3 regions of the Clostridioides sp. ES-W-0016-02 genome follow, and region 1 is predicted to be linked to each of the others. Evidence: riboswitches for the same ligand, from Rfam matches in the RefSeq annotation. Region 1 holds a riboswitch; each other region holds the start of a gene.
What was found. A riboswitch is a leader RNA that binds a small molecule or an ion and turns the genes downstream of it on or off. The one in region 1 is predicted to bind glycine.
Positions count from the first base shown of each region.

Region 2: another riboswitch for glycine. It lies ahead of IC758_RS12950 (GrdX family protein); the one in region 1 lies ahead of gcvPA (aminomethyl-transferring glycine dehydrogenase subunit GcvPA).
Region 3: another riboswitch for glycine. It lies ahead of IC758_RS12595 (alanine/glycine:cation symporter family protein); the one in region 1 lies ahead of gcvPA (aminomethyl-transferring glycine dehydrogenase subunit GcvPA).

Region 1 covers NZ_CP061361.1:1,746,590-1,749,883, forward strand. The annotation lists gene IC758_RS08395 (Na+/H+ antiporter NhaC family protein) at 1-108, shown strand, start outside; tRNA gene IC758_RS08400 (tRNA-Leu) at 220-300, shown strand; glycine riboswitch at 959-1,063, shown strand; gene gcvPA (aminomethyl-transferring glycine dehydrogenase subunit GcvPA) at 1,271-3,294, shown strand, end outside.
Region 2 covers NZ_CP061361.1:2,719,331-2,722,624, forward strand. The annotation lists gene trxB (thioredoxin-disulfide reductase) at 1-869, opposite strand, end outside; gene IC758_RS12950 (GrdX family protein) at 967-1,338, opposite strand; glycine riboswitch at 1,442-1,552, opposite strand; gene IC758_RS12955 (M3 family oligoendopeptidase) at 1,872-3,294, opposite strand, start outside.
Region 3 covers NZ_CP061361.1:2,635,882-2,639,175, forward strand. The annotation lists gene IC758_RS12590 (DNA topoisomerase III) at 1-1,198, opposite strand, end outside; glycine riboswitch at 1,627-1,715, shown strand; gene IC758_RS12595 (alanine/glycine:cation symporter family protein) at 1,903-3,270, shown strand.

The sequences.
Region 1 (3,294 bases):
GGATTGCCAATATATATAGTATTGCCAGTTGCTATAGCAGCTGTATTTGTAGGTCTTCAAATTATAGGTAAGAGAGTAGATGAAGCAGAAATAGAACTTGCAGAATAAGGCTGTAAATGAATTTTACCTTTTATTATCATTATTTTGTTTATTTTTAGATAATTTAAAAAAGTTATTGAAAATAATAGCGAAATATAGTAAAATAAAAGAGTAATATAAGCGGATGTGGCGGAATTGGCAGACGCACTAGACTTAGGATCTAGCGCCATTGGCGTGGGGGTTCGACTCCCTTCATCCGCACTTTACAGTACTTAGTTGTGCTGAAAAAAAACTGGGGTTGCTGGCTTTCGGAGTGGGCTATCCCGTTTTTATTTTTTGATAAATAACTATATTAAATTAATAGGGATACCTAATGATAGGAATTTGCTATATTGTTATTTTTAGAAAACTTGTAAAAAAGCTCAATAAGTTCTTTTTGTTATACAAAAATAAAATTACATATACAACATTTAAAATGTATGTAAATAAAGGTATAAAATTTTATAGCAATGTATTTTAAAAGTATAAAATGATTAAAATTTTAAGAAATATTCAAATCACATAACCATTCAATAGTTGTAATTCTATTAAAAATATTCTATTTTAAAAATCTTATTTTTCACAAGTTTAAAATTGTAAACGATTTCATCAAGTGTATGAATATACTTTTAACATGTTATAGTAAATCTCGATACAAATTTACATTTGGTTCTTTGTGTGTTATTTTAATAATAAATTAAGTGAAAATGTTATTTTGCATTAATATATAATATGTTTGCAGAAGAGTGAATAATATAAAAGAGAAATAATTGATAATAAAAACTTAACAAAAAAATTAATACATAAAAAAAAATAAATATAATGTGTTGACATTTGATTTAAATATTCATAAAATAAAATTGAAAATAAATATTTCCAAGTGAGATTAGCGAGAGAGACCTTTATACAAAAAGGCGCCGAAGAAGAAATTTAAGAAATGCCAATTCTTAGAGAAGCTTTCAGGCAAAGATATCGCTAATTGATGGGACTCTGGAGAGACTTAAGTTAAATACTATAAGTCACCGAAGAAGCAGAATAATATTAAATTATTAAATCTTTCAGGTATACAAACAGGGATATATAGGCTAGGATTATTTCCTATGCTTATATATTTTTTTTTATGGGAAAATACAGGACATAATGGCGAAGTTGCTTAAATAGAATAAGTTTAGTTTTATAGGGAGGGTTATATATGAATGAATTAAAAAGAGTACCTTTGTATAATACACACAAAGAGCTTGGTGCAAAGCTTGTTGAATTTGCTGGTTGGGAAATGCCTTTAGAATATGAAGGAATAAACAAAGAGCATGAAATGGTTAGAAAAAGTGCAGGTATATTTGATGTATCTCACATGGGAGAGATAGAAGTAAAAGGAGTAGAATCAGAAAAATTTATACAAAATCTAGTTACGAATGATATAAGTGTATTAAAAGTCAATGACATCATATATACACCTATGTGCTATGAAAATGGTGGAGTAGTTGATGATTTATTAATATATAAGTTTGGGGAAGAAGATTATTTGTTAGTAATAAATGCAGGAAATATAGACAAAGATGTTGCATGGATAATGAAGCAAAGTGAAGGGTATAAAGTAAATATAAAAAATATATCTAATGAAGTTTGTCAATTAGCAGTTCAAGGACCTAAAGCAGAAAAAATTCTTCAAAAAATCACGGACATAAATTTAGAATCAATAAAATTTTATAAGTCAATGCCAAAAATAAAAGTATCTGGATACTCTTGTTTAGTTTCAAGAACAGGATATACTGGAGAAGATGGTTTTGAAATATATTGCAAAAATGAACATATAAAAGCAATTTGGGATGAAGTCCTGAAAGTTGGAGGAGAAGATATATGTCCAGCTGGTCTAGGTTGTAGAGATACTTTAAGATTTGAAGCAGCTCTACCTCTATATGGACATGAGATAAATGAACACATATCTCCACTTGAAGGAGGATTATCTGTTTTTGTAAAAGTAAATAAGGAATCATTTATTGGCAAATCAATCTTAGCAGAAGAAAAAGAAAATGGGATTAAAAGAAAATTAGTAGGATTTGAAATGCAAGGTAAAGGGATGCCTAGAAATGGATATGATATAAAAGTTGGAAATAAAACAGTTGGTTTTGTAACTACTGGGTGTGCATCTCCAACAACAGGAAAAATCTTAGGAATGGGAATTATAGATGCTGAATATGCAAAAGCAGGAAATGAAATAGGTATAGCAATTAGAAAAAAAGTTGTTCCTGCTATAACAGTTAAGAAGCCTTTTTATAAAAAACAATATAAAAAAGATAATGTTGTAGTAAATAAAGAAAATAAATTTTCATATATACCTGCCACAAATGAAGATAAGGAAAAAATGTTAAAAGTAGTTGGATTAAACTCAGTTGATGAATTATTTTCAGATATACCAGATGAACTAAAATTAAAAAGAGATTTAAATCTAGATAGTGGAAAATCTGAATTGGAAGTTAGTAAAATAGTAAAAAGATTGTCAGAGGAAAATTTAAGTCTAGAAGATTTAACTTGTTTTCTTGGAGCTGGTGCATACGACCATTATATACCATCAATTATAAAGCATATAACTTCAAGGTCCGAATTTTATACAGCATATACTCCATATCAAGCAGAAATAAGTCAAGGAACTTTGCAAGTAGTGTTTGAGTTCCAATCTATGATTGCAGAAATTACTGGTATGGAAATTGCAAATGCATCAATGTATGATGGAGCGACTGCTGCAATAGAAGCATGTATAATGGCAATGAATCAAACTAGAAAAAGTAAAATAGTAGTATCAAAAACTACACATCCAGAAACTTTATCAGTACTAAAAACTTATTTACAATATAAAGATTGTGAAATAGTAGAAATTGATTTTTGTAATGAATATGGAACTACAGATATAGAAAAATTAAGAACTTCTGTAGATAAAGATACAGCATGTGTCCTTATACAAACTCCTAACTTCTTTGGGATTATTGAAGAGATGGAAGAAATAGAAAAAATAACTCATGAAAATAAAGCCATGTTAATTATGAGTGTTGACCCAATATCATTAGGTGTTTTAAAAACACCAGGTGAAATAGGAGCAGATATTGTTGTTGGAGAAGCTCAATCACTAGGAAATCCTCTTAATTTTGGAGGTCCTTATGTAGGATTTTTGGCTAGTAAATCTAAATATACAAGAAAAATGCCTGGAAGAATAGTTGGGCA
Region 2 (3,294 bases), 970 kb from region 1:
TGTCTTAGAGTCTTAGATCTGCAATCACCTGCTGCAAATACACCTGGTATATTAGTTCTCATGTCTTCATCAGTTATTATGTAACCTTTTTCATCCATATCAACTTTGCCTTTGAATAAATCAGTTTGAGCATCTAATCCAACGAAAACAAATACTCCCATTGTTCCATCCTCTTCATCTGCAAAGTATTCATGAGTTTCTCCAGTAACTTTATTTTTAAATACAACTGATTCTAATATTCCATCACCTTTTATTTCTTCTATTACTGTATCTAGTAAAAACTCTATCTTTGGATTAGCCTTTGCTTTTTCTTCAACACTTTTAGCGCATCTAAATCCTTGTCTTCTATGTACAATTGTTACTTTTCTAGCAAACTTAGTTAAATACATTGCTTCCTCTAATGCACTGTCTCCTCCACCTACAACAAAGACTTCAAAGTCTTCAAAGAAATCTGCATCACAAGTTGCACAATATGAAACCCCTTTACCAGTAAGTTCTTTTTCTCCTGGGCAACCAATTTTTCTTGGTGTTGCTCCTGTTCCTATTATTACTGCTTTTGCTCTATATTCTGCCTTTTGTCCTTTTAAAACTTTTATATCTCCATCTAGTTCAGTATCTACAATGTTGTCTCTTAACATTTCTGCTCCGAACTCTTTACATTGCTCAACCATTCTAGCTATTAGACTTGGTCCTGTTGCATTTGGAACTGACCCTGGATAATTTGCAATTTCATGTGTTATTACAATTTGCCCACCAGTCTTATCTTTTTCTAGGATTAGAGTTTTCAACTTTGCTCTTGCTCCATAAAGACCTGCTGCAAGCCCTGCTGGTCCTGAACCAATTATTACTAAGTCATACACATTTTCCATTTTGACTTATCCTCCCCAATTAAATTTCTTAATTTTTATTTAATATTAAATCAGATTTAATATTTATGCTATTTTAATAACTTTTTAACAAATTCATTTATTCATACTGCATTCTTTGTATTGTATTATAAAATATGTCATAATCGATTACTCTAAAGTCATCTTGAACGCTTTCTGTCCATGCTGGAGTCTTTTTATTATTCTGAAATTTACTTGCAGTTATGATTGCTTCTTCAATTAAGGTTAAAGAGTTTATATCCAAACGATTTCCTTGTTTTAGTATAACTGTTCTATAAGGTGTCTCATTTGGTTTTACACTCCCATATAGTGGATGAGATAAAAGTTCATATCCTTCATGTATCAAATCTCTACTTGTTTCTAAGATTCCAATATAAGTTGTATCTTTAAATAAAACTTCTCTGTCTTGAACTTCTTCTTTTACTTTTGGATTATTTGTGATTATTATCATTTTTTTACTCTCTTTCAAATTTTTATTTATTGCTCGATAAATAAAAAACAGGAAAAACAAATCTCCCAATTTGTCTTCCCTGTTAAAATCATTTTCAGAGACCCGTCCAAGTACAGTCATCTTTACCTGAGAATTTCATTTAATCTTCTGGGTATGTAAGATTAAATTTGTCCCTTCGGTCGCTTTTTATAAAGCAGTCTCCCATACTCTTCCCCCGGATTATTATATTTTCAGAAAATTGAAAAGTTAGCAATTTATCTTTTTATTTTTATAAATAGCTTTTTTCTATCTCTGTTGACTTAAGTATATAAACATTCTATAAAATTTGCAATAGTTTTTTTATATGTATTTTGTATACATTTTTACTTTTTTTTCCAAATGTTGATATTACATATTTCCTGTATTTTCTTTTTTTTTTAAGTACAAATCTTTTTTGGTTTATTATTTCATATTGATTAAAAACATAATCATTTTTGTAAGAAAGATATATGTTTTTAATTCTTAAGCTGGGAAAACAAATTTCTCATAATTTTTTACAAATTGATGTCATTTATTTCATCAAACCATGATTTCACATCACCTATAACAGATTTTATACAATCATTGTCAAATGGAGAATATAGATTTCCTATACTTACAATATCTAAAAATGACTTTGTTCCACCTACTTTACAGATGTTTATATAGTCATTCCATCCAGAGTCTTTGTCTTTAATCATTTTTTTCCAAAATTGTAATGCACAAATTTGAGCTAATGCATAATCTATATAGTAAAAAGGATTTTTAAATATGTGACCTTGTTTAAACCACCAGCAACCTCGTTCTAAAAAAGAATTATCATCATACTTTCTATGTGGTAAGTATTTTTTCTCTAAAAACCTCCATATTTCTTTTCTTTTTGATTTGTCAATATTAGGATTTTTATAAATATAATGCTGAAATTCATCAACAACTACTCCATAAGGTATAAATTTAATTGCAGATGATAAATGAGTAAACTTGTATTTATCTGTGTCTTCCTTAAAAAATAACTCCATCCATGGCCATGTTATAAATTCCATACTCATTGAATGAATTTCGCAACTATCCAGTGTAGGAAAATTAATCTCTGGCATTTCAATCCATCTGGACATATACAATTGAAATGCATGACCTGCCTCATGTGTCAATACATCTATATCATCAGATGTTTGATTAAAGTTAGAAAAAATAAATGGCGCCTTGTAGTCTGGTATATAAGTACAGTACCCGCCAGCCCCTTTTCCTTTCTTTGTTTCTAAATCCATAAGTTCGTTTTCTAACATAAAATTAAAAAATTCACCAGTTTCTTTAGATAATTCAGCATACATTCTTTTTCCATTTTCAATTATGTATTCTGAATTGCCCTTTAACGTTGGATTTCCTGTTAAAAATTCTAAGCCTTCATCTATGTAACTCAAAGATTCTAGACCGGTTCTCTTAGCTTGCTTTTCATAAAGTTCATCAGCCAGTGGTACAATATATTTTAATACTTGTTTTCTAAAATTTTCAATCCTATCTTCTCTGTAATTACTTCTCATCATTCTAATATATCCAAGCTCTACAAAGTTTTTAAAACCTAGTTTTTTTGCTATTTTATCTCTCAGTTTAACTAATTTATCAAATATATCATCAAATTTAGGTTCATTTTCTTCAAAGAAATTATAATATGCCTTATTCGCTAATTCCCTTGTTTTTCTAGACTTAGAACACATAAACATTCCCATTCCAGATAAGTTTCTCTCTTCTCCTTCAAACATTATCTGTGCAGATGCTAAAAGTTTAGTATACTCTGAACACAATTTATTTTCTTCTTGTAATTCCTTTATTATCTCTTTAGAAAAACTTTTTAAAGAATAATCCACTATTGTAAAAAATTGTTCTCCAAATTCTTTTTTTAAATTAGATTTAAATTTAGAATTTACTATAACATTATAA
Region 3 (3,294 bases), 890 kb from region 1:
CCAAAAACCTTTTTACGACAAGATTATATATTTTTCTTTCTTTATCTGTAAAATCACTCATAAACACTTTTTGCTCTGTTGGTATTATGGCATGATGGTCTGTTACTTTTGAATTATCAACAAAAGACTTATTAGATACAATATTACTTTTTAATAACTTATTACAAACCTTCGAATAATCACTAACATTTACAGCTTTTATTCTATCTTTTAATGTCCCAACAATATCCGAAGTTAGATACCTAGAATCAGTTCTAGGATAAGTAAGTACCTTATGGTGTTCATATAGTTTTTGCATTATAGATAATGTTTCTTTTGCTGAAAATCCAAACATTTTATTTGCATCTCTTTGTAATTCTGTTAAATCATAAAGCGCAGGTGAATATTTTTTCTTATATGATTTATTTACTTCAGATATTTTAACATCTAAATCTTTTACTTTTTTTGATACACCTTCCATCTTTTCTTTACTAAAAGTTGAGGAATTATTATTTTTATCATTCCAAATAAACTTTATATCTGAGTTGCCCTTTGTTGCAATTATCTCCAATCCATAATATTCTTTAGGTTTAAAATTTCTTATTTCTTCTTCTCTTTTCAATATCATAGCAAGAGTAGGAGTCTGCACTCTTCCACAAGAAAGCTGTGCGTTATACTTTGTTGTTAAAGCTCTAGTTGCATTTATTCCAATAATCCAATCGGCTTCTGCTCGTGCTATTGCTGAATAGTACAAATTTTCATATTCTTTACCACTTTTTAGTTTTGCAAAACCTTCTTTTATTGCTTTATCTGTACTTGAAGAAATCCAAAGACGTTTTAAAGGTTTTTTTACTTGAGATTTCTCTATTATCCATCTTGCTACAAGTTCTCCTTCTCTCCCTGCATCTGTTGCTATAACTATTTCATCTATATCATTTCTGTTCATTTGAGCCTTCACTGTATTAAACTGCTTTCCACTTTTTTTTATTACAACAGTCTTTAGATACTTAGGAAGTATTGGTAAATCTTCTAAACTCCATGATTTGTATCTTTCTCCATAACTTTCAGGGTCAGCAAGTGTAACCAAATGACCTAGTGCCCAGGTAACAATATACTTTGGTCCCTCTATATATCCATTTTTTTCATTTTTTGAACCCAAAACTTTTGCTATATCTCTTCCCACAGAAGGTTTTTCTGCTAGTACTAATATTTTTCCCATTTTAAAATACTTCCTTTCTCTTTCTCCAATCTTACACTACACTTAAAAGCTAAATAAATATACTTTTTCTTAACATTGTAACTATAATATTACCATAATTAAATCAATTCTAATTAATTATTTAATATTTTCTTCTTTTTTTATCACAAACCTATATTTAATTTGATTTACACACCTACTATCCTATTTATTTTTACGTATATTATTTAAATTTGTAAGTTTATAATTCGTAATTAGACTTATATTTTTATATTTTTTTCCTGTTTTTAAATTTTTTAGTTGACAAAACACAAAACCTTATATTAATATTATTAATACAATAAGCTATGACAAATCAATATCCGGTTAAGATTTTATAGAAGAGTTGCCATATGGCACACCGAAGGAGTAACACTCTCAGGTACTTTTTTAAAGTAGGACTGTAAAATTTACGGAACTCTGGAGAGACCCATTATGGGCGCCGAAGGGGCAAGGCATTTGTGCTCAATCTCTCAGGCAAAAGGACAGGGATTATCTACCAAAACTAGTATTATTAATACTTTTATTTTGGTTGCTAATTAGTGTATATCCAGAGCTGAATCTATTTTAGATTTAGCTTTTTTTATTACACTAGAAATTATTAATAAATTATACTAATTTCCTGTCAATTACTTCATTAAAAATTCTATTGATTGTGTAAAGCAAAAAAATGAGGGAGTGTTTTTATGAATCTAATTGATATTTTAAACAAAGTTGATGCTTTTATTTGGGGACCGCCCCTGTTGGTACTACTAGTTGGTACTGGTATATTACTTACTGTTAAACTTGGCGTTGTGCAAATAACAAAACTTCCACGTGCTCTTAAGCTAATATTTGCTGCTGAAAATAAAGGTAGTGGTGATGTTTCAAGTTTTGCAGCTTTATGTACTGCATTGGCTGCTACAGTTGGTACTGGTAATATCGTTGGGGTTGCCACAGCAATTAAAGCTGGTGGACCTGGTGCACTTTTTTGGATGTGGATAGCTGCATTCTTTGGGATGGCTACTAAATACTCAGAAGGTGTCCTTGCAATAAAATACAGAACTAAAGATAAAAATGGTCAAGTATCTGGTGGACCTATGTACTACATAGTAAATGGTATGGGAGAAAAATGGAGACCTCTTGCAATATTCTTTGCTATAAGTGGTATATTAGTTGCACTTTTAGGAATAGGTACTTTTACTCAAGTAAATTCAATAACAGACGCTATCAATAGTAGCTTTGGAGTGGACCCTAGAATTACAGGTGTTGTACTAGCAGTATTTGTAGCTTTAGTTGTATTTGGAGGTCTTAAAAGTATATCTAATGTTGCTACTAAGATAGTACCTTTTATGGCAGTTATCTATATTGTAATCTGTGGAGTCATTTTAATATCTTATTGGAATAAAATACCTGAAACTTTTGTATTGATAATTAAAAGTGCATTTACACCTACTGCTGCAACTGGTGGTTTTCTAGGTGCAACTATGTCACTAGCAATTAGAAATGGTATCGCCCGTGGTGTATTTTCAAATGAATCTGGTTTAGGTAGTGCTCCAATAGCAGCTGCTGCTGCTAAAACTGAGTGGCCAGCAGAGCAAGGACTTATCTCTATGACAGGAACTTTTATAGATACTATTATAATCTGTACACTTACTGGATTTTCTCTTGTTATATCAGGTGTTTGGTGTTCAGACTTAAATGGTGCTGTTATGACTCAAGCAGCTTTTAATGGTGCTATTCCTACATTTGGACCAATATTACTTACAGTTAGCTTAACATTATTTGCATTCACTACAATTTTGGGGTGGAGTTATTATGGAGAAAGATGTTTTGAATTCCTATTTGGTGTAAAAGGTATGAATGGATATAGAACTGTATTTGTAGCTATGGTATTATTAGGTGCATTCTTAAAGTTAGAAGTAGTTTGGATAATTGCTGATATTGTAAATGGACTTATGGCAATACCTAACTTAATAGCTTTGCTTGCACTATCACCTATAATAGTATCTGAAACTAAAAAATACTTTGAATATATAAATTCTCCAGAAAATCAACTAAAAAGAAATGCATAAGTAGAAATATATAAATAAAAAATA